DNA from 4 places in the Bacillus sp. JK74 genome. Region 1 is predicted to be linked to each of the others. Evidence: riboswitches for the same ligand, from Rfam matches in the RefSeq annotation. Region 1 holds a riboswitch; each other region holds the start of a gene.
The links. A riboswitch is a leader RNA that binds a small molecule or an ion and turns the genes downstream of it on or off. The one in region 1 is predicted to bind thiamine pyrophosphate.
Positions count from the first base shown of each region.

Region 2: another riboswitch for thiamine pyrophosphate. It lies ahead of tenA (thiaminase II); the one in region 1 lies ahead of ACWJJ5_RS14085 (TIR domain-containing protein).
Region 3: another riboswitch for thiamine pyrophosphate. It lies ahead of ACWJJ5_RS07680 (ECF transporter S component); the one in region 1 lies ahead of ACWJJ5_RS14085 (TIR domain-containing protein).
Region 4: another riboswitch for thiamine pyrophosphate. It lies ahead of thiT (energy-coupled thiamine transporter ThiT); the one in region 1 lies ahead of ACWJJ5_RS14085 (TIR domain-containing protein).

Region 1 covers NZ_JBSJQB010000004.1:163,578-172,261, reverse strand. The annotation lists gene ACWJJ5_RS14095 (class I SAM-dependent methyltransferase) at 1-677, opposite strand, end outside; gene ACWJJ5_RS14090 (thymidylate synthase) at 674-1,684, opposite strand; gene ACWJJ5_RS14085 (TIR domain-containing protein) at 1,681-2,145, opposite strand; TPP riboswitch at 2,223-2,326, opposite strand; gene ACWJJ5_RS14080 (hypothetical protein) at 2,441-2,821, opposite strand; gene ACWJJ5_RS14075 (cupin domain-containing protein) at 3,256-3,789, opposite strand; gene ACWJJ5_RS14070 (flavin-containing monooxygenase) at 4,138-5,175, opposite strand; gene ACWJJ5_RS14065 (cation diffusion facilitator family transporter) at 5,239-6,180, opposite strand; partial or broken gene ACWJJ5_RS14060 (VOC family protein) at 6,375-6,673, shown strand; gene ACWJJ5_RS14055 (FAD-binding oxidoreductase) at 6,751-8,097, opposite strand; gene ACWJJ5_RS14050 (hypothetical protein) at 8,495-8,684, opposite strand, start outside.
Region 2 covers NZ_JBSJQB010000002.1:815,340-824,023, reverse strand. The annotation lists gene ACWJJ5_RS08610 (UPF0738 family protein) at 1-160, shown strand, start outside; gene yjbM (GTP diphosphokinase) at 188-823, shown strand; gene ACWJJ5_RS08600 (NAD kinase) at 841-1,641, shown strand; gene ACWJJ5_RS08595 (RluA family pseudouridine synthase) at 1,656-2,549, shown strand; gene prpE (bis(5'-nucleosyl)-tetraphosphatase PrpE) at 2,582-3,331, opposite strand; gene ACWJJ5_RS08585 (monovalent cation:proton antiporter family protein) at 3,559-5,403, shown strand; TPP riboswitch at 5,457-5,565, shown strand; gene tenA (thiaminase II) at 5,653-6,360, shown strand; gene tenI (thiazole tautomerase TenI) at 6,338-6,955, shown strand; gene thiO (glycine oxidase ThiO) at 6,939-8,048, shown strand; gene thiS (sulfur carrier protein ThiS) at 8,045-8,248, shown strand; gene thiG (thiazole synthase) at 8,245-8,684, shown strand, end outside.
Region 3 covers NZ_JBSJQB010000002.1:666,502-672,999, reverse strand. The annotation lists gene ACWJJ5_RS07700 (S8 family peptidase) at 1-489, opposite strand, end outside; gene ACWJJ5_RS07695 (STAS domain-containing protein) at 709-1,542, shown strand; gene ACWJJ5_RS07690 (energy-coupling factor transporter transmembrane component T family protein) at 1,588-2,349, opposite strand; gene ACWJJ5_RS07685 (ABC transporter ATP-binding protein) at 2,324-3,961, opposite strand; gene ACWJJ5_RS07680 (ECF transporter S component) at 3,948-4,547, opposite strand; TPP riboswitch at 4,730-4,843, opposite strand; gene ACWJJ5_RS07675 (glycoside hydrolase family 18 protein) at 4,992-6,254, shown strand; gene ACWJJ5_RS07670 (transcriptional regulator SplA domain-containing protein) at 6,345-6,482, shown strand.
Region 4 covers NZ_JBSJQB010000001.1:404-9,087, reverse strand. The annotation lists gene bslA (biofilm surface layer hydrophobin BslA) at 1-129, opposite strand, end outside; gene cudC (choline uptake/conversion transcriptional regulator CudC) at 290-844, opposite strand; gene betB (betaine-aldehyde dehydrogenase) at 1,045-2,517, shown strand; gene gbsB (choline dehydrogenase) at 2,534-3,742, shown strand; gene ACWJJ5_RS00025 (MOSC domain-containing protein) at 3,814-4,395, shown strand; gene ACWJJ5_RS00020 (DinB family protein) at 4,397-4,885, opposite strand; gene ACWJJ5_RS00015 (NfeD family protein) at 5,031-5,561, shown strand; gene ACWJJ5_RS00010 (flotillin family protein) at 5,581-6,936, shown strand; gene thiT (energy-coupled thiamine transporter ThiT) at 6,967-7,548, opposite strand; TPP riboswitch at 7,649-7,749, opposite strand.

The DNA of each region.
Region 1 (8,684 bases):
TCTATGGCTTTTACATGCTCTTGGTCAATATCGTTTAACGTTGGTTCTGATAAAGTTACATTATCAAAACCTGCATGAGTTAATAGTTTATAATACATTGACTTCGGCCAATGAAAATCATTTAAAATTAAATCTGCTTGTCCCGGAACATGGAGCCATTCATTTCTTTCTTCTCCGTAAGAATATTCTTTCCCCGGTATTCCATTGCGGAAGGTTGAAAATTCAATTCCGGTTGAATCAGGATTCGTATCGAGTATGACAAATGAAGCTCCTGGTTTTAACACACGAAAAATTTCATTTATGATACCTTTGATACGCTGGTCACTATCCGTATTAATAAAAACATAACAGGCCATTGCAGCATCAACCGAGTGATCTGGTAAGAAGGAAAGATTATCGTGTTCAATTAAATGATAGTCCACATGAGGATGTTGTCTTTTTGCCTTTGCTATATCTAACATCTTCCTTGATTCATCGACTGCGATCACATTGCAGCCTATTCTGTCAGCCAGCCTATAAGCTACCTTTCCCGGACCGCATCCGAAATCCAGCACCTTTTTAATCTCCGCTTTATCAAAAGTACGAAAAACAAACTCAAAACCTAACGTTTGTTCTAAAACGTCATTATAAGCATCGAATTTACCAGCAACACTGTCTTCTTTCCATGAAGTTTTCATTGAATTTCCTCCTTTTGCTCAATTGAGAAATAATGAGACCACTTATTCCTGACGAAAAATTGATATATAGGAAGTAAACTTTGAAATAGAGAATGACCCATATCCCGTTTATATGCAATATGCTGGTATATACTGAAAAGGAAAAGAATCTGTTTCCAGTAATCAGGTAAATCGAGCATTTCAATATCGTTTTTAGTCATAGAAATTTGATCTTTCCTAAGTAATTCTTCATACTTTAAGACTGTTTCAATGGACGGCCAGTTATTTCCCTCAGGCATTTTCGGAAATTCAAATTCCGGAATATCATGGTGATTTTCAGCTTCTTCAAGCACCGTTTTCGCCCATTCATGATCTGAATCATAAATATGGATTGATCCCGCATTATGAAAATATTCTCCGACTTCTAAACGCAGTTCTCTGGCCATTAATTCCTGCATGAAGGTAAATGAGAAAAGATCACTGATCATCCCGCGAAAAGCATCATTTGCACGCATGACAGAAGACATGTATAATTCGCCTTCCCTCACAAAAAACTGCAAACCGATTGTGCAGGAAACATCTATATTTTCTGAAACGAAGAGTTCCGAAGCATCGAATATTTGAATAAATGCCCTTTTTGAATCAATATCTTCTTGTGTCAAAAGATTTTTTATTCTATTCCATTGATTTAGTTTTGCATTTCCGAATTCAAATATTTTAGGCCCATACGCAGTGCCTGTTAATGTTTTTTTATTCATTGAATATGAAGGCATTTTTTTATTGTAATAACTGATAAAATCTAAGTCGTTACTCCCCGATAAATACCATAACACTTCAGCAAAATTAAACACGATATTGGTTTTTCTTGAGGATAAATAAGTGACACGTTCTATTGGATTTTCCAGAGTCAGATGGTAGTTCAATTGTTCTCTGCTTTTTTGTCCGCGCGGTGAATTGAAAAATTCAGGGTTGTGATAGATGTCATACAGCGTTTCCATATATGCTTCATGAAAAGTTCTCTTTCTCATTGAGATTCCGCCTTATATGCTGCAAAGATATTTTTAATGTTCTCTAATAAATCATCTGTATCTTTATAGCTGATGTACTCAACATCCGCCACTGCATTTAACCCTTGAATTAAGAAAGCATAATCCTTGTCCTTTTCTAGAAATAGCACGATCTTTTTTTTCAAGGCAGAAGCCCATCCAATTTCTATATGTGTTCCGGGAGAAGCGGGTGATCCGGGGAATGCTGCAAAAAGGTCGCAAGTGCTTATTTCATCAAAATCAATTTTAGTGCATTGAAGGGGTGTCATGAAATCTTTCCCCCACCCTTCCCGCTTGTGAGCATTATGAACCAGCCATCCTTCATTCTCAAAAAAGGAAATTAATGATTCCAGCTTTCCCCTCTCATACGTACTCATCAATCCAGTTTTCTCATCTACTAAACTTTTAAAAGGCCCTGCCAGAAAAACTTTTTTCGTCGCCACTTCATATCACCCTTTCAAAATAAATAAAGCCACTTTCCTCTATGGAAAGTGGCTTAAATATAGATAAGATAAAGAATCTCTCTAATTTTTCACTTCCCTACGCTGGTATTAACCAAATCAGGTTCAAAGGGTCAGGACGTATTGTCTCTTCTCAGCTATTAAAGCTCCCCTAGTGACTTTTTATAAATATTTACTTTAATTCTATGCTATTCCATATAAATAGTCAAACAATGACCGGCAAAAAGCGCTGCGGATATCTCTGGGATTTCCCTTCCTTGCAGCTTACCCACTAGTTTTAAAACCTTCCGGCCTCTTTTTTCCTGCCAACGAATAAGGTCACGGCAACACTCGCTGAACTGACCAAAGTCCCCAGAACGGCAGCAAGAATTGTCAAAAAGCCATGGGGAATCAGAAATCCAATCGGAATGAGGCCCGCAAACGTGAGAACGATAAAACATTGATAGACGCCGGATATGATTCTTACAACCAAGCTGCTAAAAAAGGACATGACGAATGGCGGAATGAACAAACATAAAATGATTCCGAGTGAGATCAATAAAATCATAGGCTCGTCAAAAGAAATGACATGATCGCCGGGAGACTCTTCAGCAGCCGCGAATACAGCAAATATAGACATCATCAGCGTAAGAAAAACAAGAAAAAACCTTTTCAGCAACGTTATGACTCCTTCTTATAAAAACGGGTATCCTTTTTTAATGACAATAACCATTTTATGTTATCAAATGAAATAATATGAAGTCAATTGATGAATGAATCATAATAAAGCGTGTCATTTTCTTCCGTGAAGCCGTATCAGCAAATGGTTTGAAGAGAAACAGAAACCTGGCTGTTAAAGCCGCTTATAGGAGGAGCAAGGATAAATTTATTACAAATTCATTTTCACTGACTGCCAATCAATTAAAATGGTCAGACAAAAAACCACATTTGCTGTTGAGTAGTTGTGGAATAAAGCATCGCATCAACTGCACTATGACAAGCTGAAACGTTAATATTTTGTGTTTCAGCCATTCAATCGCTATATTTGATCATGCTGTCCCAATACGATTTTTTTATAGTCTTTGCAGCAGCAAAGTCCTCTGGAATCCTATACTAATCTTCCGCAGCCGCTGCATCGGCCTTTGTCACATGAACTGTACCAAACGGATGGTTGGGAGGAGCGTAAATTGAATATAGTTTTAACGGCGTATTACCCGTATTAATCACATTGTGCCACGTGCCGGCAGGGACAACAATGGCATAATCATCATAGACATTTCTTCGGAAACTTAAATGATCTTTACTCTTGCCCATTTTAACTAGCCCTCGGCCTTGCTCAATCCGTAAGAATTGATCTACGTTAGGATGGATCTCCAAACCGATATCTTCTCCAATGCCAAGACTCATCAAAGTAATTTGAAAATGCTTTCCTGTCCATAGGGCCGTACGGAACGTATTGTTTTGTTTTGCGGCTTTATTGATATTCACGACAAATGGTTTTGGTCCATAATCTTTCAAGAGAAGGTTTCTATCTTCGTATGAAGGATCATAGTTATTTGGAACAGTCCAATAAACAGATCTTCCATCGCTATACATCGGCACATTCACACAATAATAACATTGATGCGAAAAAGGTATATAATACATTTTTCATCCCCGCAATTTTAAATTTTTGTGATATTATCCTATGCGTTTTGTAATGAGAGTGTGCCACACTAAGGAATTCCCTTGTTCAGCCTAAAAGACTGAAGTTAGCAGAATCGTTTTGGCCACAAAACCCGTTTGCATAAAAAATACCAAAGGCCTGTAACTCTTGGGTAATACTGTTGCAGCCGAGAAACTTGAACCTGCCCGGGGTATGCACTCACCAGTCCGACAACCAAGAGATATTGTGTTTTCTGTTCCACAAGCCGATTAAAACAGCCACAGTCACATAACTGGACGTATTCAACACAAAAAAGAGCAGTAAACCCGTAAGTTACTGCTCTCCTCAGTCTATCCACCGTTCATTTGTTTTACAATGTATTCAGCATCATTTCCTACACCTTGAAGCAGCGCTGAACCTCGCCTATGCTGCCAAGGCAAACCAATAAAGTACAATCCCTCCGCAGCTGAAACACCCCGGTGATGTATAATTCGGCCTTCCTTATCCAAAACACCTTCTATTTTCATCCACCAAAGCGGATTCTTAAAACCAGTTGCCCAAATAACATTGTTTACTTCTATTGAAGATGAGTCTTTAAAAATGATTTCATTCTGCTTTCCGGCTATGACTCTTTGTTTTAAGATGATCTTCTTCTGTCTTATTGCATGTTTTAATTCATACCCAAATATGGGGTCGCCTTTCTTTTGAATGAACTTGCCTAATATTGATGTATGACTTGCATGTAAAACTCCTAATTTATCAAACCACCAAAAAATGCTTCTTTTTCCAATCCATAAAGGGAAATAAACCGGTTTATTACTGCAAGCCAAATATGTAACTCTTTCTTTGGATAATTCAACAGCTATCTGAGCCCCGCTATTCCCGCCGCCGACTACTAGTACATTCCCAGGCGCCAGTTGTTTTGAATGTTTATATTGTGAAGAATGTAATTGATGAATATGACCGGCTACATCCTTTGATATTGATGGGATGTTAGGGGTATGAAAAGGACCTGCGGCCATCACAAGATTCTTCGTTTGATATTCTTCCCGGTTTGTTTTTATTAAGAAATAGTTGTTTAATTTTTGGACACTTATTACTTCTGTCCGTAATTGGATCGGGATTTCAAATCTTTCAACATATTTTTTCAGATAAGCAGCAATTTCATTTTTTGAAGGGAGTCCATGCTTGTCTCCTTCAAGATGCATTCCCGGCAAAGAGCTGTACATTCGAGAAGTAAATAAAACCAATGAGTCATACCGGTTTTTCCAGCTTTCCCCCACTTCATGACTTTTATCCAAAATGATAAACTTTTGTTCCGACTTCTTTAGATAATATCCTACTGAGATTCCTGCCTGACCGGCTCCGATTACTATCGTGTCGTACATATGAATCCCCCCTCCGGTTTTATCTTAATTGTCAGCAGACAAAGTGAGTCCCTATCTCCTCCTTTAATGATGATGATGGTCACGCGGATTCTCAGTTTGGGCCTGACAAAGAATCGTATTGTCGTGATTATGCGCAGCTGTTTCCATTTGAATGGTTACATGTGTAATGCCTTTATCTCCAAGTTCATGTTCAATTTTGCGTAAAATACTTTCACTTTCAGAAATGGTCAGCTGATCGTTAACAACAGCGTGGCAGGAAAGAGCATTCAATCCGCTTGTGATAGACCATATGTGCAAATCATGAATACTTTGAATTCCTTCTGTCTCTTCAATTGTATGAATGATGTCAGTGACATTGATATTTTCCGGAGTTCCTTCCATTAATACGTGAATGGAGTCTTTCGTCACATGGTAACCGCTTTTCAGAACAAGAATAGCCACAATGACACTGGCCGCTGGATCTGCCCAGCTCCACCCGAAGAAGATGATAAGGATCGCAGCCAGTATGGCACCTACAGATCCGAGCATGTCACTTATCACATGTAAGTAAGCTCCTCTAATGTTCAGGTTATTCTTTGTATCTCCGCCGTTCAGCATAATCCAAGCGACCAATATATTCACAGCTAACCCGATGATACTAATCGTCAGCATGCCGGTTGTTGCTACCTCCGGCGGATGAGAGAAACGTTTGATTGCTTCATAAATGATATAAAGGGAAATCAATATTAATGCAACACCGTTGATCACAGCTGCAAGAATCTCAAATCGTTTGTAGCCGAATGTCTTATGATGACTTGCCTTTTTTTCGGCCAATTTAAAAGCAATCAGAGCCACCATTAATGAGATTGAATCACTCAGCATATGGCCTGCATCTGACAAAAGCGCTAAACTATTGGTTAAAAATCCGCCTATCGCTTCTATTATCATATAACCTGTAATCATGATAAAAGAGATCAATAAAACCTTCTTATTGGATCCGCCAGCGTGATTGTGATTGTGACCCATAAAAATCTCCTCCTTATCTAATACACTGTATTTATTATTTCTTTTCTGCTATGAAGCATTCTAACACGGACACAAAAATAACATTATATGATTATGTGCTCATATATGAATATATAGGTTCTTTACTGAAATGTCAAAATATTTTCAATGAAAATGTTTCTTATCATTAGCTTAGCTTGGGAGGTTGCATTGCTATGAAGCCGCGGATTACAGCAATTACTTTAGGCGCAGACAATTTAGAAAAATCGCTGCACTTCTATCGGGATGGCTTGGGTCTGCCTACAGAAGGAACAGCCGGTACAGATTTGAACGACTTGCAAACGGGACGGAAACTTGCCCTTTGGGACCCAAAAACACCGCACATGAATCAAACGTTACGATAACTGATCCCGCTCATGATACTTTTTGTGGCGGATACGCCGTTCACTTCCAAGACCCCGACGGGCACTTGTGGGAAATCGTTTGGAATTCGCACTGGGATGCAAGTGAATAACCAAATTTTACAGCAACAATAAAAACACACCTGAATGTTCTGGTGTGTTTTTTATTTTGTTTCCCACAACGATCAACCTATTTATACGATGGCGGGATGCTTTGCGGAAAACGGAAGACATTTTCGGGATCATATTTCGCCTTTATTCTTTGAAGCCTTGCAAAGTTTGAGCCATAATATGCTTTTCCGAAGTTCTCGATATTTTGATCCGGAACATTCACATATGAACCTGTTACATATGGTTTCATCAGCTGACGCACTCTTTCAACTGATGCAAGATTCGAAGCTTCTTGTGATTTATTTTCCCAACTGGCCGTCCATTCCGTATAAAATAATGGACGGCGCCAATAGAAGGCTGTTTCACTGCTTGGAACTCTGCTTATCGCGCCGCCCCAATTGATAAAAAAGAAATTGGTTTCTGTCCCAGTCGCTTTTTCTAAAAATTGTCTCATTACTGCAATAGGTTCTTCCGGCCAAAGATTGAGCGCCCACGCCGATGAGAATTTAACACTCTGATCAGACCTGCCGGGAATCGGTTCGTCAGGATCTAAAAAATCTATACAATCCGGATAGTATAGTGTTTTGATTACTGTTTGTGCCGGCGTTCCGGCATTTAATAAAGGTTTTAATAATTGAATCAGCTCCGGTTTTGAACCGAGGAACAACCCTTCCGCATGGCACAAACCATTTACTTTGCTGTAAATCTCAAGGTAGCATCCTAATCGTTCGTCTGTAAACGGCGCCCATTTTTGCCACGCTTTAAATACCGTTTCTAACTGTTCCCACGGCCAAATGATATTAAAGACGGTTGCGGTTTTAGGGGCACGGTGAACTTTGAATGTATATTGGGTGTTATATCCGAAATTGCCTCCCCCGCCGCCTCTGGAAGCCCACAGTAAATCTTCATTGCGGGAATGATTTGCTTGAATGATCCTGCCTTTGGCATCTACCATTTTCAGTGCGAGAAGGTTATCACTTATCAGGCCGATCGATCGTGAAAGCACTCCAAATCCGCCTCCCATCGTGATTCCTCCGATTCCGACGGTTGGACTGTCTCCGAACGGGGCCATAAAACCTTCCCGAGCTAAACCTTTTACAAGCGGGCCGACGTGAATGCCGGTTTGAACGGTTGCTACCGCGTTTTTTTCATCTAAGAAAACTTTATTCATGTCACTCACATCAATAACAATCCCATCACTTACCGTGGAAAGATTTTTATCCAGAGCATGGCGGCCGCTTCTGACACGCAAAGGCACATTCTTCTCACGAGCCCATTTAATAGCATTACTTACATCGTATGAATTTTGTGCAAAAACAAAGACAAGCGGACAGACATCAACATAAGGGTTCCAATTCTTAACCGCCTGTGTATAGCCGGGGTCCCCTTTGAAGATGACACGTCCCGTTAACTGTGCTGATCCCATCTATTTCACTCCCAATAAGCATTTGATTCCGATACCAGTATATGCAGGAATTGGACAAATTCTTAGACAGGTGTTCTGCAAACTTAAAAATAGATACATATACGCGAAGATGAGAAAAAACAAAAAAAGACAAGAGCGGCAACCTGCCGAAACCCTTGTCTCTCCTGCCTTTTTATCATGATAGGCATTTACATTTATCGGCATGATATCCCGACCTGACTATGGAAGTCCATAGAACATTATGTTTGCCCTGCCATGCGTAGTTCTGCTGAGACACCGGCTGAGCAATCTTTCTGTTTGATCCCCCGACAAGAATCTTTTTCTTTATCGTTTTTGCACCCCTGTACGGATAAAATCAATACACATTGAAATTTATCTTTTACATGATGAAAAGCTCTTATTTTTTCTTCTTGTGCTTACGTTTGCAATCATGTTTTTTCTCTTTCTTATGACGTTTTTTACATTTCGCTTTGGCTGCTAATTTTGCCGCTTCTACCTTTGCTTCTGCTGCTGCTTTTGCTGCTTCTGCCGCTCTGGCTCTTGCTTCTTCCGCCCTTGCTATGGCTTCTTCCGCTCTGGCTCTCGCT
Region 2 (8,684 bases), on a different contig from region 1:
AGAAGCCTTAGACCAAGGAAAACCGGCGGTCCTTGAGGCCGGCGGAAAAACGGTTGAACTTTCAGGGCTGCATGAAGAACTCGATTATCTTCTTGAAAATATTAAAGATAATGCAAACTACGGAGATATGGAAGAAAAAGTGAAAAACGTATTTCTTTAGAACAGGTTCGGAATTGGGGGATGTACGATGGATGACAAACAATGGGAGCAATTTCTAGCGCCATACCGCCAGGCTGTTGAAGAATTAAAGGTGAAGCTGAAAGGCGTCAGAACCCTTTATGAGTATGAAGATGACCACTCACCGATTGAGTTTGTGACTGGCCGCGTGAAGCCGGTGGCGAGCATACTTGAAAAAGCGAGACGAAAAAGCATACCGCTTCATCAGATTGAAACGATGCAGGATATCGCGGGGCTGCGTATTATGTGCCAATTTGTCGATGATATCCAGATCGTCAAAAATATGCTGTTTGCCAGAAAAGATTTTACCGTTGTCGATAAGCGGGATTACATAGCAGAGCATAAGGAAAGCGGATATCGGTCTTACCACCTTGTCGTTTTATATCCTTTACAAACAACGTCCGGAGAAAAGCACGTTCTTGTGGAAATACAGATTCGGACGCTTGCCATGAACTTTTGGGCAACCATTGAGCATTCACTGAATTACAAATACAGCGGGAACATTCCCGAAAAAGTGAAGCTGAGGCTGCAGCGGGCCTCAGAAGCCGCATCCCGGCTCGATGAAGAAATGTCAGAAATCCGCGGAGAAATCCAGGAAGCCCAAGCCGCGTTCTCGCGAAAGAAAAAAGCGGGAGACCGCCAGTAGGAAAGGAGGGGAATGGCATGAAATTTGCCGTTTCTTCAAAAGGAGACGAGGTTTCAGATACACTGAAAAGCAAAATACAGGCGTATTTACTCGATTTTGATATGACCTTGGATGAAAAAGAGCCGGAAATCGTTATTTCCGTCGGCGGTGACGGAACGCTTCTTTATGCATTTCACAGGTACAGCGACCGTCTTGATAAAACGGCTTTTGTCGGAGTTCACACGGGGCATTTGGGTTTTTATGCCGATTGGGTTCCGCAGGAGATAGAAAAGCTCGTTCTGGCCATTGCCAAAACGCCGTATCATACCGTGGAGTATCCCCTTCTTGAGGTGATTGTCACTTATCATGATGAAGAGCGTGAGGAGCGGTATCTGGCTTTGAACGAATGTACGATCAAAAGCATAGAAGGCAGTCTCGTCGCTGACGTGGAAATTAAAGGCCAGCTGTTTGAAACGTTCAGGGGAGACGGTTTATGTCTGTCCACGCCTTCCGGAAGCACGGCTTATAATAAGGCGTTAGGCGGCGCGATCATCCACCCTTCCATCAGGGCGATTCAGCTTGCGGAAATGGCATCCATCAACAACAGAGTGTTCAGGACTGTCGGCTCGCCGCTTTTGCTTCCCGATCATCATAACTGTGTCATCAAACCGAGAAACGACGTCGACTTTCAAGTCACAATTGATCATTTAACCTTGCTGCATAAGGATGTCAAGTCCATTCTATGCCGTGTGGCAAATGAAAAAGTCAGATTTGCAAGATTCCGCCCTTTTCCGTTTTGGAAAAGGGTGCAGGATTCCTTTATCGGAAAAGGCGAATAGAAAGAGGAAACGGATTGGACAACTTTTTTATCCAAAAGAACATGACTGCCCGGGAAGCCGGCATGACGGTAAAAGAATATACGGCGCAGCTCGGCATTTCAAAGCGGCTTCTCGCTGACATTAAATTCGGCGGGGGAGACCTGCTTGTGAACGGAGAGCATGTAACCGTCCGCACCGTGTTAGCGGAGGGAGACGTGCTTAAGATTGAATTTCCGAAGGAGCATGTGAGTGAAACGCTTTTGCCTGAGCCGGTTCCGCTTGATATTCTTTATGAAGATGACCATGTGCTTGTGGTCAATAAACAGCCGTATGTCTCCTCAATTCCATCAAGAGAACACCCGTCGGAAAGCATCGCTAACGGAGTGATCAGCCACTACCGAAAAAGCGGCGTGCCATCAACGGTTCATCTTGTCACCCGCCTTGACAGGGATACATCGGGGGCGATGCTCATCGCCAAACATCGGCTTTCCCATTCTCTTTTGTCGGCAGCGCAGAAAAAGGGGCTTGTCAGCAGGCGGTATCTCGCTGTCGTACACGGGATCATGCTGCAGAAGGAAGGAACGGTGGACGCGCCCATCGGAAGAAAACACGACAGTATTATTGAGCGGATGGTAACGCCGGATGGACAACGAGCGGTGACGCATTTTCAAACGGAAAAAGCGGGACATGCGTTTACGCTTGCAGCCCTGCGGCTGGAAACGGGGCGGACGCATCAAATCCGGGTGCACATGAGCTACCTCGGCCATCCGTTAGTCGGTGATACACTGTACGGCGGAAAAAATGAGGGAATTGCCCGGCAGGCTCTTCACAGTGAGCGGCTTTCATTCGTACACCCCATGACCGGAGAAACGCTCGTTTTTCACGCCCCGGTGCCTGACGATATGAAAACATTAATTGAACACTTGTAAAGCCCGAACCGTTTATCGGTTTCGGGCTTTTTTCATGCCTGCCTGCCGTGATCCTCGCGAAATCGTGAAGCATCATAGGGCATTGAGCTTTCCACAGAGACGGTTTCATGCTCCGGAAAACGAAAGCCTGTCAGCTGATTGCCGAAGACGCAGCCTGTATCAATGTTGATCGTATGGTTGACGATCCGGGGGCGTTTTACCGGGGTATGGCCGTACACAACCCACGCTTTACCTTCATAGTCGGCAGCCCAGTCTCTTCTGACGGGTCTGCCGTCGGGATGCGTTTCACCCGTAATATCGCCGTACAGAACAAATTCTTTTACCTTACGCGAGTATTTACCGATATCGTCAGCTTTTATGCCGGCGTGAGCGACAACGAGATCGCCATTATGTAAAATATCATAAAGCGGCGCTGACTCATATAATCGGATAAATTGTCTGGAGACTTCCGTTCTGTCGGCGGGAGACAGCTCTTTCAGTTCGGCTGCCGTCGTTTCCAGTCCGTGCATCACTTTTACGGGGTTTCCTTTTAAGTAACGATACAGTTTGTTGCAATGATTTCCCGGGACATAACGGACGGCTCCTTTTTCATATGCTTTTGCCACAAAACGCATCACTTCTACGGATTTTGGGCCTCTGTCCGTTAAATCCCCCGCAAAGACAAGCGTTCTGCCTTCAGAATGGACGGGCGTTCCGTCTTTCACTTCATATCCGAGCTTTTGCATTAAGGCGATCATTTCGTCATAACATCCGTGTATATCGCTGATGATGTCGTAAGCCATTCGTGTCAGCCTCCTTATTAACGGTTTTTTATTTATTATGGGGCTAATTCCTATACCTAATTACGCTGTTTTTGCACAAATTAAAAAAGAATTAAAGAAATAAAGCCTTATCACTTTTTTTTCGCGTTCAGCCTTGTTAGAATATGCGTTATGTTTTTAAAAAAAAGTAAGGTTTCGCCCGCTTAAAGCGGGCTTTTATAACCCTTGTTTTAAGGAGGTATTTACAAATGGAACACACATCAGTCGCATCTTTAGTCGTCGTTTTGATCGTCGCTTTTTTGACGCCGCTCCTTTTACATCGGTTTAAGCTCAGCATCCCCGTCGTCGTCGCGGAGATCATCATGGGGCTTATTATCGGAAAAAGCGGCCTGAATCTTGTCGTTCAGGGAGACACGTGGCTGGAGACGCTGTCTGTTCTCGGCTTTATCTTTTTAATGTTTTTAAGCGGCTTGGAAATTGATTTTTCTTCATTTGAGAAAGGGAAGAAAAAACAACTCCTTCCGAACGGCAAGGAAGCGCCCAACACGTTTTCTGCCGCACTGATTATCTTTTTCGGCATCTTTATTTTATCATTGCTGCTGTCCTATGCCTTTGTATTAGCCGGTTTTATACAAAACGCATTTTTAATGACGCTTATTATTTCGACGATATCACTCGGTGTGGTGGTCCCGACTTTAAAGGAAGAACGGATCATGAACTCCAATATCGGCCAGATCATCCTGCTTGTCGCCGTTATCGCGGACTTGGCTACGATGATTCTGCTCGCTTTCTTCTCTTCTCTTTACGGAGAAGACAGCGGAAATATGTGGCTTCTGTTGATTCTCTTTGCCGCGGGGGTCGTGCTGTATTTCTTCGGCAGGATCTTTAAACACCGTTCATTTGTGCAGTCGATGTCTAAAGGCACCGTGCAGATCGGCACGAGAGCCATTTTCACACTGATTATCGTGCTTGTCGCTTTATCGGAATCTCTCGGGGCGGAAAATATTCTCGGCGCGTTTTTGGCAGGCGTTCTGGTATCGCTTCTGTCTCCGAATAAAGAAATGGTGGAACAGCTGGATTCCTTCGGCTACGGGTTTTTAATTCCGATCTTTTTCGTCATGGTCGGGGTGAAATTGGACATTTGGACGCTTTTCCAAGATCCGAAAACATTAACGATGATTCCGCTGCTTCTGCTTGCGCTGTTTATCAGCAAAATGTTCCCTGTGTTTTATTTAAAGAAATGGTACGACAAAAGAACCGTGTTTGCTTCGGGCTTTTTGCTGACGTCCACGCTGTCGCTTGTTATCGCGGCGGCTACGATCGGAGAAAGGCTCCACATTATCAGCGCCAATATGTCCGGCGCGCTGACTTTAGTTGCGGTTATTGCCAGCATCATCACGCCGATCGGCTTTAAGAAATTATTCAAACGGCAAAGCGCGCCGCAGGAAAAAAAGCGCATCACATTTATCGGTGCCAACCAAATGACGCTCCCGGTTACGCTGGAATTGCCAGAGGAGGAATATGAAGTACGGGTCGTCCATGTGTATCAGGAAAATGCCGGGGAAACGCTTGCGGAATCCGTATTTTCGGTTGACACGATTTCTGATTACGAGCCCGGCACGCTTGAGTCGCACGGTATTTTTAAAACGGATATTCTTGTCGTGGCGACGGGAAATGAAGATGTGAACGCTGAAATCGCCTTACTAGCGAAAGAGAAAGGGACTGAGCGTATCATCGCAAGCGTCGGCTCGGTTGAGCATGAAACAAAACTGAAAGAAGAGGGCATCAGTATTTTTTCTATCCTTCTGTCTACAAAAACGCTGCTGCGCGCGTTAATTGAGGCGCCGGGCGTGATGAGCCTCCTGACGAATGAGGAGTCTTCGTTATATCAGATCAATCTGGAAAACCCGGCGTATAACGGCATCATTCTGCGGGAATTTCCGCTGATGGGCGATGTGATTTTCGTCCGGATTTTCAGAGGTGTGGACAGCATCGTTCCGCACGGAGACACGCGGCTGAAAACAGGAGACCGTCTCATCGTCACGGGCTCGCGCAACTACGTGTCGGAACTGAGAAAAATCCTTGAAGCTTGACCAAATTGCAATTCGTGATAATATAGAAGGCATAACAAATAAATCATTAATCGTATGACCACTAGGGGTGTCCTTCATAAGGGCTGAGATAAAAGTGAGACTTTTAGACCCTCATAACTTGAACAGGTTCAGACCTGCGTAGGGAAGTGGAGCGGTATTTTTTTGGGGTTCCTTTTATCCATTTAAATTCCAAACCACTTTTCCGATGCGGGAAAGTGGTTTTTTTATTTTATCAGGGGGGAAGACATGATGACATTTTCTGAAGAATGCAGACAGGCGGCTGCCGAATGGTGGGACGGAAGTTTTGTTCATCCGTTTGTAACGGGAATCGGTGACGGAAGCCTGCCGATAGACCGTTTCAGCTATTACGTGCTGCAAGATTCCTACTATTTGACGCATTTTGCAAAAGTTCAGGCGTTCGGCGCCGCATATGCCGAAGACTTGTTTACGACGGGCAGGATGGCGGGCCACGCTCAAGGGACATATGAAGCGGAAATGGCGCTGCACCGCGAGTTTACGGAGCTTTTAGGAATTACGGAAGAAGAGCGTGCGGCATTTAAACCGGCACCGACCGCTTATTCTTATACGTCTCATATGTACAGGTCGGTGATGAGCGGCAATTTTGGAGAAATATTAGCTGCGCTTCTGCCCTGTTATTGGCTTTATTATGAAGTCGGCGAACACTTAAAAGAGTGCGAACCGGAGCATCCGATTTATGAAAAATGGATCGGTACATACGGCGGAGACTGGTTCAGACAGCAGGTCGAAGAACAGATCAGCCGTTTTGACGAGATTGCTGAAAACAGCACAGAGGAAATCCGCGCGAAAATGAAAGAGAATTTTGTGATTTCAAGCTATTATGAATATCAATTTTGGGGAATGGCTTATCAAAAAGAAGGCTGGTCCGAGAAGGACGGAAAAGAGGTGGAATCCTTTGGAGCTGCACGCGGTAACTGATAATCGCAAACCCGTTGCCGAGCTGGCCGAGGATATTCTATCGATTCAGCGCGAAGTGAGCTTTATCCATATCCGTGAGCGGGATAAAACAGCGGGAGAGATCATGCAGCTTTTGTCCCTTTTGAAAAAGGGCGGTGCGGATAAGGACAAATTGATCATCAATGACAGGGCGGATATCGCGCTTTTTGCCAACATACACCGTGTTCAGCTTCCGTCCCGCAGCTTTTCCGTAAAGCAGGTGCGAAGCAGATTTCCCCATCTTCATATCGGACGTTCGGTTCATTCGCTGGAAGAAGCCATCCAAGCTGAAAAGGAAGATGCGGATTATGTGGTGTTCGGCCATATATTTGCAACCGAATGTAAACAAGGACTTGAAGCAAGAGGCATCAGCCTGCTTTCAGAGATCAAACGCACGCTTTCCATCCCCGTTATCGCAATCGGCGGAATGACACTGCAGACGATCGGACACACAAAGCAGGCGAAGCCGGACGGAATTGCCGTCATGTCAGGCATTTTCTCAGCTGAAAATCCCGAGGAGGCGGCAAAACGGTATGCACGCGCGGTAAGGGAGGCCGATTATGAAGAAGCACTATGATACGGCGGTGATCGGCGGCGGAATTATCGGGTGCGCCATTTCTTATGAGCTGGCGAAGACGCAGCAGAACGTTGTCTTGTTTGAAGGCGGAGAAGTCGGCCGAAAAACGACAAGCGCTGCCGCGGGAATGCTGGGCGCTCATGCGGAATGTGAAAAACGGGATGCGTTTTTTGATTTTGCCATGCACAGTCAAAGGCTGTATGAAGCGGCTGGGCAAGAGCTTGAGGAAGCTTGCGGCATTGACATCAGGCGCCATAACGGCGGAATGCTTAAACTGGCGTATACCGAAGAAGATATCGCCCGTTTACGGAAGATGGATGATCTGCCTTCCGTCACTTGGCTTTCAGCGGAAGATGCCCTTGAAAAAGAGCCTTACGCTTCAAAAGACATTCTCGGCGCCAGTTTTATAAAAGACGATGTCCATGTCGAACCGTACTATGTTTGCAAAGCGTATGCAAAAGGGGCGCGGCGCTATGGCGCTGACATATATGAGCATACACAAGTTACTTCCGTAAAACGGGTGAACGGAGAATACTGCATCACAACGTCCGGCGGGGATGTTTATGCTGACAAAGTCGCAGTTGCAAGCGGTGTATGGAGCGGCCGGTTTTTCAGCCAGCTCGGCTTGGGACAGCCTTTTTTTCCTGTGAAAGGAGAATGCCTTTCCGTGTGGAATGACGATACCCCGCTGACCAAAACCCTTTACCATGATCATTGTTATGTCGTCCCGAGAAAAAGCGGCCGGCTTGTCATCGGCGCCACGATGAAACAGGGTGACTGGAGCGATACGCCTGACATCGGAGGAATTGAGGCCGTCATTGCAAAAGCGAAAACCATGCTTCCCGCCATCGAACATATGAAAATAGACCGGTTTTGGGCGGGGCTCAGGCCGGGAACAAAAGACGGCAAGCCGTTTATCGGGCGGCATCCTGAAGACAGCGGCATCATCTTCGCCGCCGGCCATTTTCGGAACGGCATCCTGTTGGCGCCGGCAACGGCTGTAATGGTGCGGGATATGATCTTGGGGCAACAAGTCAAACGGGAATGGGAAGAAGCGTTTCGAATCGATCGCAAGGAGGCTGTTCATATATGATCCTTCAGCTGAACGGAAAACAAATTGATTGGAATCGAAAAGAGGGGACGGTTCAGGATTTGCTTGAATCGTACCAGCTTGATCAAAGAATCGTAGTTGTGGAGAGAAATAAAGAAATCATTGAAAAAAAGAATTATGAAAATACAAGTTTGTGTGACCGCGATGTCATAGAAATTGTCCATTTTGTAGGAGGCGGATGAGGATGTTAACAATAGGCGGAAAACAGTTTCGGTCAAGATTGCTGTTAGGAACGGGAAAATATCCGAGTTTTGAGATTCAGAAAGAGGCGGTGGCCGTCTCGGAATCAGATATTTTAACCTTTGCGGTGCGGCGGATGAACATCTTTGAAGAGTCTCAGCCTAACTTTCTCGAACAGCTTGACTTGTCTAAATACACGCTTCTGCCGAATACGGCCGGCGCCGCAACGGCTGAAGAGGCGGTCCGAATCGCAAGGCTTGCCAAAGCTTCAGGGCTTTGTGACATGATAAAAGTAGAAGTCATCGGATGCAGCCGGTCACTTTTGCCTGATCCGGTTGAAACGCTGAAAGCATCAGAACAGCTGCTCGAAGAGGGATTTATCGTGCTTCCGTATACGTCAGACGATGTCGTGCTCGCAAGACGTCTTGAGGAGCTCGG
Region 3 (6,498 bases), on a different contig from region 1:
GACGGCTTCTTTCAATTCAGGCACATCGTTCGGCCCGCCGAGTGACATGGAAATAATGTCCGCCTTTTGTTCAACGGCGTAGTTGATGCCGTTAATGATCCATTCGTATTTGCCGCTGCCGTTTTGACCGCCGAGAACTTTAACGATTAAAAGGCTTGCTTCCGGCGCGACACCCGAAATTCCGCCGTTTGAATCATTGGCGGCAATCGTTCCGGAAACGTGTGTCCCGTGTCCGTTGTAATCGGAAATCACGTCTTCTTTGCCTCCGTCATCATCGGTGAAGTTTTTCCCGCCGACAATCCGGTCTTTCAAATCAGGATGATTGATGTCGCAGCCTGTGTCAAGCACCGCGATTTTAATATCCTTGCCTTTAAACCCTTTTGCCCACAACTCTGGCGCCTTAATCACTTTAATCCCCTCAGGAAGCTCGTTCACATCCATGATCTGTTCATCCGTGACATAAGGAATCAAATGCATTTCACCATTCATAAAAAAGCCCTCCTTTTTTATGCTTGCGAGTGGATACAAGGGTGTTGCTACTATTTTATGGCAGAGCATGCCGGCCGGAAAGAGTCATTTGAAGCATTTTCATAAAAAAGGCGTAATCTATCGTACTAAAAAATTTCAAATAAATGGATAGTTTAACAGCTTTCATTTTCATTCATGACCCGCTGACGCTATAATTGGAAATGGGAAAGGAGAAGAGATATGAAGATAAGTGAAGCATTATACAGCTATTTTTCAGAACAAGTGGATCAAATTGCGAAAGAGTGGATCGAAACGATGGAAGATTCGGATCCTAATTCGATTTATTCTTTGACAAATCCCGTCATCACAGAAGAACTGACGGAGCAGGATAAAGAATTTTACCGGCATATTAATAAAATGTATATCATGCCGGAAAAAGAATTTTTAGAAGAGTTCGAGCGGTGGGTGATTGAGCTTGCGAAAGACCAGAAGCATCTGGATACTCCCGTCCAGTATGTGGTCCGTGAATTCATGAGAAACCGGAGACTATACATCAGTTATTATGATGCGTTTGCCGATAAACATGAATCTTCGTTTGCTCAGGGAGAAAGGAAGAAATGGGAGAATTTAATTGCACAAGTATTTGATTTTACGATTTACACGTTTGTCGATCATGCTGAGCATAACTCAAAAATGCAGCTGAATGCGCAAAGAGAAATGATTTTGGAGTTAAGCTCGCCGGTTATCACGCTGAGCAAACGGACGGCGCTGCTGCCGCTTGTCGGCGATATTGACACGGAGCGCGCCAAATTCATTCTTGAGAATACGCTGAGCACATGTGCAAAACGGCTGATTGAACATCTGTTAATTGACCTGTCGGGTGTAGTGGTTGTCGATACGATGGTGGCGCATCAGATTTTTAAATTAATTGAGGCGCTGAAATTGATCGGCGTCACGTCCACTTTATCCGGAATCAGGCCGGAAATCGCTCAAACCGCCGTACAGCTCGGCATTAATTTCTCAGATATTACGGTCAAGTCCAATCTCGCTCAGGCTCTCAATTATCATCAATAACATACATAACAAAACAGGCTGCCGAATCACTCCGGCGGCCTGTTTTTATACAAACAACAATGAAATGAGCCAGCTTGCGCCGAATAACAGAAGCACGAGCAGGAAAAAGCACCAGTCGGCGCGGCGCACAGTAACAGTTCTGTAAAACGTGCGGTTTCGGCTCCCCGTAAAGCCTTTAGATTCCATCGCGATCGCCGTGCGTTCCGCCTTTCTGATTGCGCCTGCCAATAGCGGAATGGTGAAGCGCCTGAAGGCGGAGAGCTTTTCTTTCAGCCCGGAATCAGACGCCGCACCCCTGATTCTGTGCGCCTGCCGGATGATCAGGATTTCATCTTTCAGAAGAGGGAGAAACCGGAATCCCGCGATAACGCCGTATGCAAGCTTGGGCGGCAGCTTACACTGCTGAATCAGACTGAGCATGAACAGAATCGGATCGGTTGTAAAAAGAAACATCATCGACAAAGCAGAAAAACATAAAATACGAAACGCGATAGAAATCCCGAGCGCCGCATTATCACTGTTGACGGCAATCGGCCCGAGCTTAAACAGCAGATTGCTTCCGGTTGTCGGGACGTTTCCGAATACGGCGGCTGTCCATAAAGAACCGAAGGCCAGAATGACAAACGGAATCGTGAACAGCAGCCATTTTTTCAGCGGCACACGCCCCGCTGAGAGGACGCCTCCCGCAATGATGATATAAAACAAAGCAGGGGTGTACGGATTATAAATAAACGACAGCATAATGACGCATAACAATACAGCCGCCGCCTTTATTGACGGGTTAACAGCCTCCAGCCGCAAGTTCATTTCTCCGCCTCCTGTCGTGTTTCATCCATTCATACCGCAGCGGCAAAGCCAAATGTGCCTGCTCGGCGATCCCGATGTTATCAGAAAACAAAGCGTCGGGAGTTCCCCGGAATACCAGTTTCGTGCCGCAGAGCACAAGGATCGTGTCGGCATAATCCGAGACGAGTTCCATATCGTGTGTCACCATCAAAACAGCCGTTCCTTCCTTTTGAATCTCACGGAGCATTTGCATACACTCCCGCGCCGTTTTGGCATCCTGTCCGAAAGTCGGTTCATCAAGCATCAAAACGTTCACATTGTGCATAAGCATCGTCGCGACGCTGAGCCGGCGTTTTTGTCCTTGGCTTAAAGAAAACGGATGCTGTGAGGCATGGCGTCTCAAGCCGAATCGGGTTAACAGCTGAAGAGCTTTCTCCTTTGCGGCTCTGTTGCTTTCAAAACCGAACATCAGCTCTTGAATGACGGAATCTGTGACAAACTGGTGTTCAGGATTTTGGAAAACATATCCGATCTGTCGCCGCAGCTCTTTTTCAGAATAGGAATCAATCGGTCTGCCGCCTATTTTGATGTCTCCGCCCAGCGGACGGATGAGCTTGGCCGCGGCAGAAAGGAGCGTGGATTTTCCTGTTCCGTTAGGGCCGGCAATCGCGGTGATTGACCCTTTTTTTACGGAAAAGCTCACATCCTGAAAAATGACGTCAGCTCCTCTTGAGAATGACAGCCCGTGAACGTTCAGCGCGTCTTCTGCTGAAAGCGCAACGGGCCTGGGTTGGGGCAGAGATGGTACAGGTTCGTGAAACAAATTTTCTTTACACAAGGTAAAAGGAATGCTGACGTGCTCCTGCAATGAGATTACACGCGGAATCGCAATGCCGAGCTGCATCAGCTCTTCAATCTTTGTTTCAAAGATAACGTCCGTCTCTCCGTCCATCACCTTCTGACCCGTTTCGTCAAGGACAATTGTCCTATCCATCCACGGCGCCCAGTGATCAAGCTGATGTTCGATAACGAGAAGGCCGAAGCCTTTTTTTGCTTGAAGATCTTTGATCAGCCGCACTAATTCACGTGCCGAATATGGATCAAGCTGTGCCGTCGGTTCGTCCAAAATAATGAGTTTCGGTTCCATCGCAATGATACAGGCAAGCGCCACTTTTTGTTTTGAACCGCCTGACAGAGAAGCGATCGTTCGCGTTTTCAGATGAGTGATCTCTAATTTTTCTAAAACGTCATCGATGATTGCGTCCATATCTTCTTTTGTATATTGCAAATTTTCCAGGCCGAAGGCGATTTCATCTTCAACCGATAGCATGCAAAACTGCTGGTCCGGATCTTGAAACACGACGCCGATGGATCTGGCGGCGGGTTCTGTCAGATGTGAAAGAGGTGTTCCGTATAAAGAAACGGTTCCCGATTGAACCCCATCGCATGCTTCCGGGTACAGACCGTTTAAACAGAGAGCGAGCGAGCTTTTGCCGCATCCGCTCGGCCCGAGCAATAAAGCCCGCTCTCCTTTGCGGAGCTGAAAGGACACGTTTTGAAAAATCGGCTTTTCATCCTGATCATAAGAAAAGGTAAGACGGCCGGCGGATAGAAGGGGTTCAGATGCCTGCATCTTGGTTCACCTGTTTCTTTTTCTTCTTGAATTGTTTTCCGAGCGCCATGCCGTTCAGCACTCCTGTGTAAGCCAGCGCATCACTGATTGCTTTGCCGAGAAGGCCGGCAAGAAGCGCACCTGAGACCAGCCGGATGAGAAGCATGACGGCTAATAAACCCGGATTCAAAACAGAGTATCCGGAAACGAACAAGTCATAAATGAAGCTTGTCACAGAAGACCCCATACCGGATAAAAGAAGCACGGGCAGGGTATACACCCCCCAGCGTGTCGCTAAAAAGACCGCTTCCGCACCGATTCCCTGTGCGATCCCGATCAGAATCACCATCGGTCCTGACGGATTTCCGAGTAAGCACTCCACAAACGCGGCGATGATTTCAGAAACGAGAGCCGCTCCCGGTTTTTGAATAATGTACGCGGCAATCACCGAGACGATAAACCAGATACCGTAAATCGGTTCATAACTCATCCTGCCGAAAAATCCTGCCGCTATATTGCTTGCATGAGTTGATACTAAATAAATGACAGCAAATACAACACTGATGACGGACATGACGACAATTTCTCTCATTTTCCAATTTTTCATTGTGATCTCCTGCTTTCTTATCGGATAGTTGTTTGTATGAAAGAGTTGATTTTACGAAAGACGATTGATCGTAAGTTTCATATTGCGGTGTCCTCCCCCGTTTTTTAATGAAAAATAAAAAACTGCATATCCGAGGGAATATGCAGCAGCAGAACGAAAACGCATGGGGAAAAACCCTGCGCTCCGGTCAATCTGCACTTCCCCACGCTGGTATTATCCAGATCGGGTTATAAGGGATCAAAACACGCCTGCCGCATGTTTTATCTCAGCCGATAACAGCACCCCTAGTGCGTTTCCTATACAGTTTTTTATGATGACATCATCATAGTTGATCATGTCTGATTTGTAAACAGCCTTTCTCCGAACAGAGTTTGGAATCGGACCGGAGGATCATTCATAAAGATAAGAAGACCCCTTTTGATCAAAAGGAAACGGAGGACATCTATGTTTGTTCATACAGTGCAGTCTGGCGACTCGTTATTTTCCATCAGCAGAAAGTACGGATATCCTGTTGACAGCATCAGAAGCGTCAACGGGCTTGAGGAAACGAATATCGTGCCGGGACAGGCGCTTTTAATCCCCATTAATGAATATACGGTTCAGCCGAATGATACGTATGCCGTTATCGCAGGTAAGGCTTATGTGCCGCAGATGCAGCTGATGCAGGCAAACCCGGATATTCCGCCGAACCGGCTGCGGACGGGTATGAAAGTGAAGATCCCTGATATCTCTAACTATCTTGCGGGAACCCTGCAATTTTATGTCATTCGGACGCCTGAAGCGGATAGAGAGCTCATTAATGATTTTGCGCCGTATTCTTCGGCGATTTCTTTGTTTGAATATCATTTCGGCCCGAACGGAGATATCATGAACGATTTAAACGACAGAACCGCAATAGAAACCACATGGCAGAACAGAGTGCGCCCGCTTGCCGTCATTACGAATCTGACAGAAGGGGGATTCAGTCCGGAATTAGCCCATCAAGTGCTGCAAAATCCGGCGGCAAGAACGAATCTCGTCAACAATATCGTCTCCTTAACCGTAAGAAAGGGATACGGCGGTGTAAATATCGATTTTGAACGGGTCAGAGAAGCTGACAGGGATCTCTTCACAGGATTTCTCCGGCAGTTAAAAACCCGGCTTTCAGAGCATCAGCTCGCGTTAACGATATCGGTTCCGGCGAAAACAAGTGATGCAGTGCCGTGGCTGAGGGGATATGATTACGGCGGAATCGGAGCCGTCGTCGATTATATGTTCATTATGGCGTACGACTGGCACCACGCCGGCAGTGAGCCGGGACCCGTGGCGCCTTTAACAGAGGTCAGGCAAACGATCAATTTTGCCATCAGCAGGGTGCCGAGAAGAAAAGTGATTCTCGGTGTTCCGCTGTACGGGTATGATTGGGTGATTCCGTACCGTCCGGGAACGATCGGATCCGCCATCTCCAATCAGCGCGCCATGGAAACGGCGATGAAGCATCAATCAATGATCCGTTATTCCCAGCAGGAGCGTTCCCCTTACTTCCGGTATACTGATGAAAATGGAAGAACGCATGAAGTGTGGTTTGAGGATGTACGGAGCATGAGTGAAAAAATGGTTCTCGTTCGGGAGTTCGGACTGCAGGCGATCGGCGCGTGGCAATTAACGCTCGGTTTCAAACCGGGCCCGTGGCTGCTTAGGAACTTTTTCACGATCCGAAAAATATAGCTGCATGTCCCTCTCCGTAAGTGATTTTTTCTTTCCTATGATAACGGAGCTTCTTTTGGACAATCTAAAATTGAAAAGGAGGTCTGTCATATGAAGAAAAGGGAAGAGCAGTATATCAACGAGGCTGAGTATGTACCGCACCCGACGAAAGAAGGGGAATACGCGCTCATGCTGCATGAATCCTATCATTTCCTTTCAGAAGAGGATGAAAGCGATTTGCCGGAATAAGGGTTTTATGCCTTTA
Region 4 (8,684 bases), on a different contig from region 1:
TTTCGCGGACATTTCCGGCTCGTGAACGGTTGAGCCTGACTCAGCGGCGAATGACGCTGTCGGCAGAGAAAGAAGCAAAACCAGGCCGAATAAACTTGCCATGACAGTTGAGAAAAATTTCTGTTTCATTTTCATAAATCCCCCTAAAAAAAATTTGCTGATTGTTCTTAAAAAAGAACGACCATACCTATAAAAATTTACCATCAATTTTAATGGAAGTAAATGGGTTTATGTTCCTATATTTTCTCAAAAATAATCAAATCACGACAAAAAAACGCCTGAATCAAAATCAGGCGTTTTTTTCGTCCGTTTCTATCGGAATAAATTTAAAAATCTCCCCGCTCTGAACCGAGTCGGCGAGCCGCTTCAGCCAATGATAATAAGCTTTCGAGCTTTCAAGCTGATCATATAACTGCCGCGCTTCTTCCTGTAATTCCGCGCTGCCTTCCTCGGCCAGCAAAACGGACTGCAAATCCGCCTGAGCCTGTACGATGGCTGACAAATTCACCTGAACTTCACGGTCCCATTTCGGCGGAAAGAAATTCGTGAAAAACGTAAAGAAATCCTTTTCCGCTACAAATGTATGCTTCCGTGTGCCGCGGTGAAAGGTTTTTTTGACCACATTTAAATCCTGCAGCTTTTTAACGCCCGTGCTCATACTCGGTTTGCTCATCTGCAGTTCCTCACGCATTTCGTCAAGCGTCATTTCATCCCTCATATACATTGTTCCGTATAAAATCCCGACACTCCGTGTGATTCCGTAAAGATCCATCGTCTCTGCAATGGAATCAATGACAAGCTCCCTGGCTTGTTCTATAGCTGCGAATTCTGGATTCTCATCCATACTGTCCCTCTTTTCCTCTTGAAGTTTAAATTTGTTAAGTCATTTCTTTATGTTCTTAATCTTAACGAATCATGACAAAATGTCAAAATCTAAACGGACTGACCGGGTTTTGACAGGCAAAAAAACATGTGTTAAATTAACATTGTTAAAAACATTAAATTTTTATTTAACAAACTTACTTCTCGGTAAGGAGGACTCTTATGAGCAAAACGCTTTATATCGGCGGCGAATGGATCAGTGCAGAAAAAAAACAGACCCGCCGTATCATTAATCCATTTAATCAAGAAGAAATTGCAACGGTATGCGAAGGAGACCGGGATGATGCGGTGAAAGCCATCGCCGCAGCCAGAAAAGCATTTGATGAAGGGGAGTGGCCGGTGCTTTCCGGGCTCGAGCGCGGACAATTTGTTCTGAAAATTGCGGAATTAATCAGACGCGATCTGAACGAATTAGCTGAGCTGGAATCGCTTGATACAGGAAAAACGATTGAAGAAAGTAAAGCCGATATGGATGATATCGCAAATGTATTTCAATATTATGCCGGTTTGGCGGATAAAGACGGAGGCGAAGTCATTTCATCTCCGATTCCCGATTCAGTAAGTAAAATCGTCAGAGAGCCGATTGGCGTATGCGGACAAATTACGCCGTGGAACTATCCGCTCCTTCAGGCGAGCTGGAAAATCGCTCCCGCTCTTGCGGCCGGAAACACGATCGTTTTAAAGCCGAGCGAGATTACTCCGCTGACAACCATTAAAGTCTTTCAATTAATAGAAGAAGCCGGTATTCCGAAAGGGGCCGCCAATCTCGTGCTGGGGCCGGGCGCCTCTGTCGGCGACGAGCTGGCGAGAAACCTCGACGTCGATTTGGTCTCTTTTACGGGCGGAATTGAAACAGGCAAAAAAATCATGCAGGCGGCAAGCGGCAACGTGAAAAAGATTGCCCTGGAGCTTGGCGGCAAAAATCCGAATATCGTATTTCAAGATGCAGATCTCGAAACAGCTGCAGATCAAGCGCTGAACGCCGTGTTCTTCCATGCCGGTCAAGTTTGTTCAGCAGGGTCACGTCTTTTGGTGGACGAAGCCATTCATGATGAATTTTTAGCCGAGCTGATCAAGCGCACGAAACGCATCAAATTAGGAAACGGTTTTCATGAAGATACGGAAAGCGGTCCGCTGATTTCCGCCGAGCATCGGGCCAAAGTCGAAAAATACGTAGAAATCGGTATCGAAGAAGGGGCAAAACTGGAAACAGGCGGCAAACGTCCTGATGATCCCGCCCTTCAAAACGGTTTTTTCTATGAACCTACTATTTTCTCAAACTGCAAGTCTGATATGCGGATAGTCCAAGAGGAGATCTTCGGCCCCGTTTTAACAGTCGAGTCATTTTCTTCTGAAGAAGAAGTGATCAGACTTGCCAACGATACCATTTACGGGCTGGCCGGAGCGGTATGGTCAAAGGATATTGAAAAATGCGAACGCGTAGCCGCCAAACTGCGGATGGGAACGGTATGGATCAATGATTTCCACCCGTATTTCGCGCAAGCGCCATGGGGCGGGTACAAACAATCGGGCTTCGGCCGTGAGCTCGGTAAAATCGGCCTGGAAGAATACACGGAAATCAAACATATTTACCGCAACACGAAACCTGCGGCTGTGAACTGGTTTCAAGCATAATTAGGAGGAGATAAATATGACATTAAATATGAAAGTAGAAAGCATGCATAAATTCCATACATTCGAAATCCCGACAGTCATTAAACACGGAATCGGCGCGATTCAGCACGCGGGAAGTGAAGTCAGAGCGCTTGGCGTCACAAAAGCGCTGCTCGTAACAGACCCGGGAATTTATAACGCGGGAGTGGCAAACCCGGTCATTGAATCTTTGCAGGAAGCGGGCATCGAAGTCGTCCTGTTTAACAAAGTGGAGCCGAACCCGCCTGTACGTCTTGTGAACGAAGGATCAGAACTGTATAAAAAAGAAAACTGCAACGGTCTTGTGGCTGTCGGCGGCGGAAGCTCCATGGATACGGCGAAAGCGATCGGGGTAGAAGCGACACACGAAGGAAGCGTGCTTGATTATGAAGCCGCGGAAGGGAAAAAGCCGCTGGAAAACCGTATTCCTCCGCTGACAACGATCCCCACGACTGCGGGAACAGGTTCAGAGGTCACACAATGGGCGGTCATTACAGATGAGGAAAGAGAATTTAAATTCAATACGGGCGGACCGCTTATCGCCGCGCATTTAACGGTCATTGACCCTGAGCTGCACACGTCCATGCCTCCGCATGTGACGGCCATGACAGGTATTGATGCACTTGCGCACGCCATCGAGTGCTATACGATGAAATTCGCGCAGCCGATCACTGATGCCGTCGCTTTAATGGCCATTGAATATGCGGCGCATTATATTAAGCGCGCGTTTGCGGACGGAGAGGATTTGGAAGCAAGATACGGCATGGCGCAGGCGGCGATGCTTGCCGGCCTTTCATACGGCAGTGAATCAGCAGGCGCGGCGCATGCGATGAGCCAGACGCTCGGCGGCATCATCCCTGTCGCTCACGGACAATGCGTCGCAGCTATGATGGGACCGGTAATGGAATACAACTGGAAAGGCTATCCGGAAAAATTCGCCCGCATCGCCAAAGCATTCGGAATCGATACAAGCAACATGACAACCGAAGAAGCGGCCAAAGCGTCCGTCAACTGGATGTATGATCTTGTAAAAGATTTAGAGGTGCCGAGTTTAGAAGAACAAGGTGTGTCTCCGGACATGATTGAACGTTTATCAAAAGAAGCCATGAAAGATCCGCAAACATTCGGAAATCCAAGAGATTTGAATGAGAAAGCATACAACTGGATTTACAAACGCTGCTTTGACTTAACGCCGAAAACGGTATAATAAATGAACCCCGCTCCTTTACAGAGCGGGGTTTTTTAAGGATAATGTCAAGAAAAAGGCGGTGGTGGCTGATGTGGAAACGCATAACAGCAAAGACGGAAGGCGTATATATAGCGGATACCGAACAATTTGTTACCAAAAAGATGGACAAGCTTCGCGCGGAATACGGCGGGTTTCCCGGTGACCTGCATTTCGGACTGACAAAAAAGGCCGGCGCGCGTGAGCCGATGTATGAAAGAGGAACGGAAATTTTTAACCGGAGACAAATTTCAATCGTGTCCATGGAGGAATGTGATGACATTGCGGAGAAGATGGGGATTTCTCATATCTTTCCCGAATGGCTCGGCGCTAACATTGCAATCAGCGGTTTTTCTGCGCTGACGCCGCTTAAAGAAGGAAGCAGATTGATATTTCCAAGCGGCGCGTCTCTGTTGTGCGAGGGAGAAAATGATCCGTGCATTCAGCCGGGAGAAGTCATTCAATCCTTTTATCCGGGTCAGCCAAAACTCGCCGCGGCGTTTGTGAGGCACGCGATGGGCAGAAGAGGAATTGTCTGTATTGTTGAACGCCCGGGTGATATATGCACGGGCGATGCGGTCACCATCCATTCTTATGAACCGAAACGCGTCAAGAAAAAAATCGAGAAGGTCTGACTCAGACCTTCTCGATTTTTTTCTTGATTTCTTCTATTTGATCGATGTGACGCTTTTCATGATGGCCGATAAAATCAATCCACTGGCGGATCGTCAGTTCTTGAAAAACGGGATGCGGAAGCACACGTTCAAAATCTTCCTCGTTTAATGATGAAATAACTGCGGTCAGCTGCTGTCTTGCCGTATCTAATTCTTGTTTTGCTTCAATGACTGAGATTCGGTTTTGCTCAGGTTCGAGGTGTGACGGCGCCGGCCGTTTATTTGATCTGTCCTCTATAAACTCCATCGGTTTGTCTTCGATTTTTTTAAACGGTGCGTCTTTTGCCTGCTTTGATAAAAGGGCCTGCGCTGTTTCGTCAATTTTCTTTAAATGGTCAAGGACTTCCCGCACGCTCCACTCATCAGCCGCGGGCTTTCGGTTGAATTCCTCATCAGAGAGTCCTTTCAGTACTTCCCAGGTCTGCTGTCTGGCTTCATTAAAAATGCTCATCCTATCTCCTCCTTTAGAGTAAACATATCATATCCGGATTGGATAATCATGTAATCAGCCTTACTTATCAGAAAATTGAAACCATTTACCTTTACATCCGTATATAAAGTAACACTCCGACACCAAGCCGAAAGGAGGATAGAATGTGGACATATTTCATCTGTCGCTTGAAACGGTCTATCTTTACACATTGATTATTTCGGGAAGTCTCACGCTTTTGATTCTGTTTTTTCAAGATGTGTTTCACGGCCTCTCGGAAGCCATTCCTGTTTCATTTTTAAACCCTGCATTGATTCTGTCTTTTTTAACAATCTTTTCAGCCTCAGGTTATATCGGCGAAATCGCCGCTCCGCTATCAAGTCCTGTCATTGCGTTACTTTCATTTGTTCTTTCGGTTCTTTTGGTCAGCCTGCTTCACTTCTTCGTCCTTGTCCCGCTTTCATCAGCGGAAGAATCGCTCGCATATCGGGAGACAGATTTAAAGGGCAGAGTCGGCAGGGTCATTACTTCCGTCCCGAAAGACGGCTATGGGGAAGTGATCATAGAGGGAATAGGGGGCGCCATTTCTAAATCAGCCGTCAGCTTTGATCAAGAACAGATCAAGTACGGAACGGCCGTATTAGTGATTGACGTGAAAGACGGAGTGCTTTTTGTGACGCCGCATGAACCAATCTGATATCTAAGGGGGAACTGTTATGACTATGCCGATTATCATTGTTATCGGAATCGTATTCTTTTTACTTATCGCACTTATTGCTGTATTTATTACGAAGTACCGGACAGCGGGGCCGGATGAAGCCCTTATCGTGACCGGAAGTTATTTGGGAAATAAGAACGTCCACATTGATGAAGGCGGAAATCGTCTGAAAATCGTCCGGGGCGGGGGAACGTTCGTGCTCCCCGTATTCCAGCAGGCAGAACCTCTCAGTTTACTGTCAAGCAAACTTGATGTCTCTACACCTGAAGTCTATACAGAGCAAGGCGTGCCGGTAATGGCCGACGGAACCGCCATTATTAAAATCGGAGGCTCCATCGGTGAAATCGCCACAGCGGCTGAACAATTTTTGGGGAAATCCAAGGACGACCGTGAGCAGGAGGCGCGGGAGGTGCTGGAAGGCCATCTGCGCTCCATCCTCGGCTCCATGACCGTTGAAGAGATTTATAAAAACAGGGAAAAGTTTTCTCAGGAAGTCCAGCGGGTCGCGTCTCAGGATCTTGCTAAAATGGGGCTGATGATCGTTTCTTTTACGATTAAAGACGTCCGGGATAAAAACGGCTATCTTGAATCATTAGGTAAGCCGAGAATCGCCCAAGTCAAGCGGGATGCGGACATTGCCACGGCAGAAGCGGATAAAGAGACGAGGATTAAACGCGCGGCCGCTGATAAAGACGCAAAAAAATCAGAGCTGGAGCGGGCGACGGAAATAGCTGAAGCGGAAAAAATCAATCAGCTGAAAATGGCGGAATACAGAAGAGAGCAGGATACAGCAAAAGCCAATGCCGACCAGGCATATGATCTTGAAACCGCAAAAGCGAAGCAGCTCGCCGAAGCGGATGCCGAGCAGTACAGCATCGAAGCGATGGCCAAGGCGGAAGCGGAACGCGTGAGAATTGACGGTCTTGCTAAAGCGGAGGCTGAAAAGGCGAGAGGAGAAACCGAAGCGGAAGTCATCCGCCTGAAAGGTCTCGCAGAAGCGGAAGCTAAAGAAAAAATCGCCGACGCATTCGAAAAATACGGGCAGGCTGCAATCCTTGATATGATTGTGAAAATGCTGCCTGAATACGCAAAACAAGTCTCAGCGCCTCTTTCAAACATTGATAAAATTACCGTCGTGGATACGGGAGGAAGCGGTGAAAACGGCGGAGCCAATAAAGTCACAGGCTACGCAACCAATTTAATGGCCGGTCTCCAGGAAAGCTTAAAAGCATCTTCCGGAATCAATGTAAAAGAGCTGATTGAGAATTTTTCAGGCAAAGGAAACATAAAACAAAGCATAAATGAACTTACAAAAGAACTGAGTGATTCTAACGAACGGCACAGCCCGGAATAAAAAAACAGCAGGCGTAAACCGCCTGCTGTTTCAGTTCGTCCGCTTAGCTTCAAGAAGCCGCGGCGCAGTCATGAATAATAAGATAAGGACAATGGCTGAAAGGATAAAAGAAGGAATCATGTAAGTCGCGTTATAGACGGATGAATAAATCCAGACCGGCGTACCCTTCGGAGCATAGCTTCCGAAAAAGACAGCTCCGGAGACCACATGCGCCGCATAGCGCAGTGCACTGCCGATGAAAACACCGCCTATAACATACATCGTTAAAGCGCCTCTTTTTTTATTCAATGCCGATGCTCGTACACCGGAAGCAAACAAGCCGCTGAAACCGAGAACTGCAAATGCCGCGATGTAATCGAGAAATAGCTGCACCGGGTGCTGCAAAAACAAATTGCCGATGGCGATCTGGACAATCCCTGTTAAAAAGCCTGTCGTAAGCCCGGCCTTCACTCCCCAGCGGAATGAAATCAAAAAAATCGGAATCATCATAATAGAGACCGAACCGCCTTGGGGCATCCGGAGAAACATACCTGAGACAATGTCAAGAATGACAGCCGCCCCGGTCATAATCGCAATTTCAATTAAGCGCACAAGCTGTGTTGAATGATTCATAGTTTTCCCCCTGGTCAGACAACCGTATCAAGGATAAACAAAAAAGCAGCGCGGGGAAGGATGGGAAAAGGTCCGCGCGCTGCTTACATAAACTGCAAATCATTTGGCTTTGCCACATCCCTACGCCAGCGTTAACTAACAGGTTCAAAGGGTCAGAACAAAACGTTCACTCTCAGCTTTAATGCTCCCCTTGTGGTCATCAAGTATTTAGTTCAATCTTACTATACAAGAAAATAGGCCAAACCACAAGACAGCTTATCTTTCTATAGAAGAGAAACTGAAATAAGGTATGAAAGAAAATAATTAATGATTTTTTAAAAAAACTATTGTCATATTTTCAAAAGGGTGTTATATTATTAAACGTCGCTGATGAACAGCAGACAACAACGAAATGCTTCGGAAACAACTTAAAAAAAGTTGTTGACATAAAAGAAGCTGAGTGGTAAGATAATAAAGCTGCTTCAACAAGCGGTAATGATCTTTGAAAACTAAACAAGACAAAACGTACCTGTTAATTCAAAGTTTTAAATAAATCGCACAGCGATGTGCGTAGTCAGTCAAACTACTTTATCGGAGAGTTTGATCCTGGCTCAGGACGAACGCTGGCGGCGTGCCTAATACATGCAAGTCGAGCGGACAGATGGGAGCTTGCTCCCTGATGTTAGCGGCGGACGGGTGAGTAACACGTGGGTAACCTGCCTGTAAGACTGGGATAACTCCGGGAAACCGGGGCTAATACCGGATGGTTGTTTGAACCGCATGGTTCAGATATAAAAGGTGGCTTCGGCTACCACTTACAGATGGACCCGCGGCGCATTAGCTAGTTGGTGAGGTAACGGCTCACCAAGGCGACGATGCGTAGCCGACCTGAGAGGGTGATCGGCCACACTGGGACTGAGACACGGCCCAGACTCCTACGGGAGGCAGCAGTAGGGAATCTTCCGCAATGGACGAAAGTCTGACGGAGCAACGCCGCGTGAGTGATGAAGGTTTTCGGATTGTAAAGCTCTGTTGTTAGGGAAGAACAAGTGCCGTTCAAATAGGGCGGCACCTTGACGGTACCTAACCAGAAAGCCACGGCTAACTACGTGCCAGCAGCCGCGGTAATACGTAGGTGGCAAGCGTTGTCCGGAATT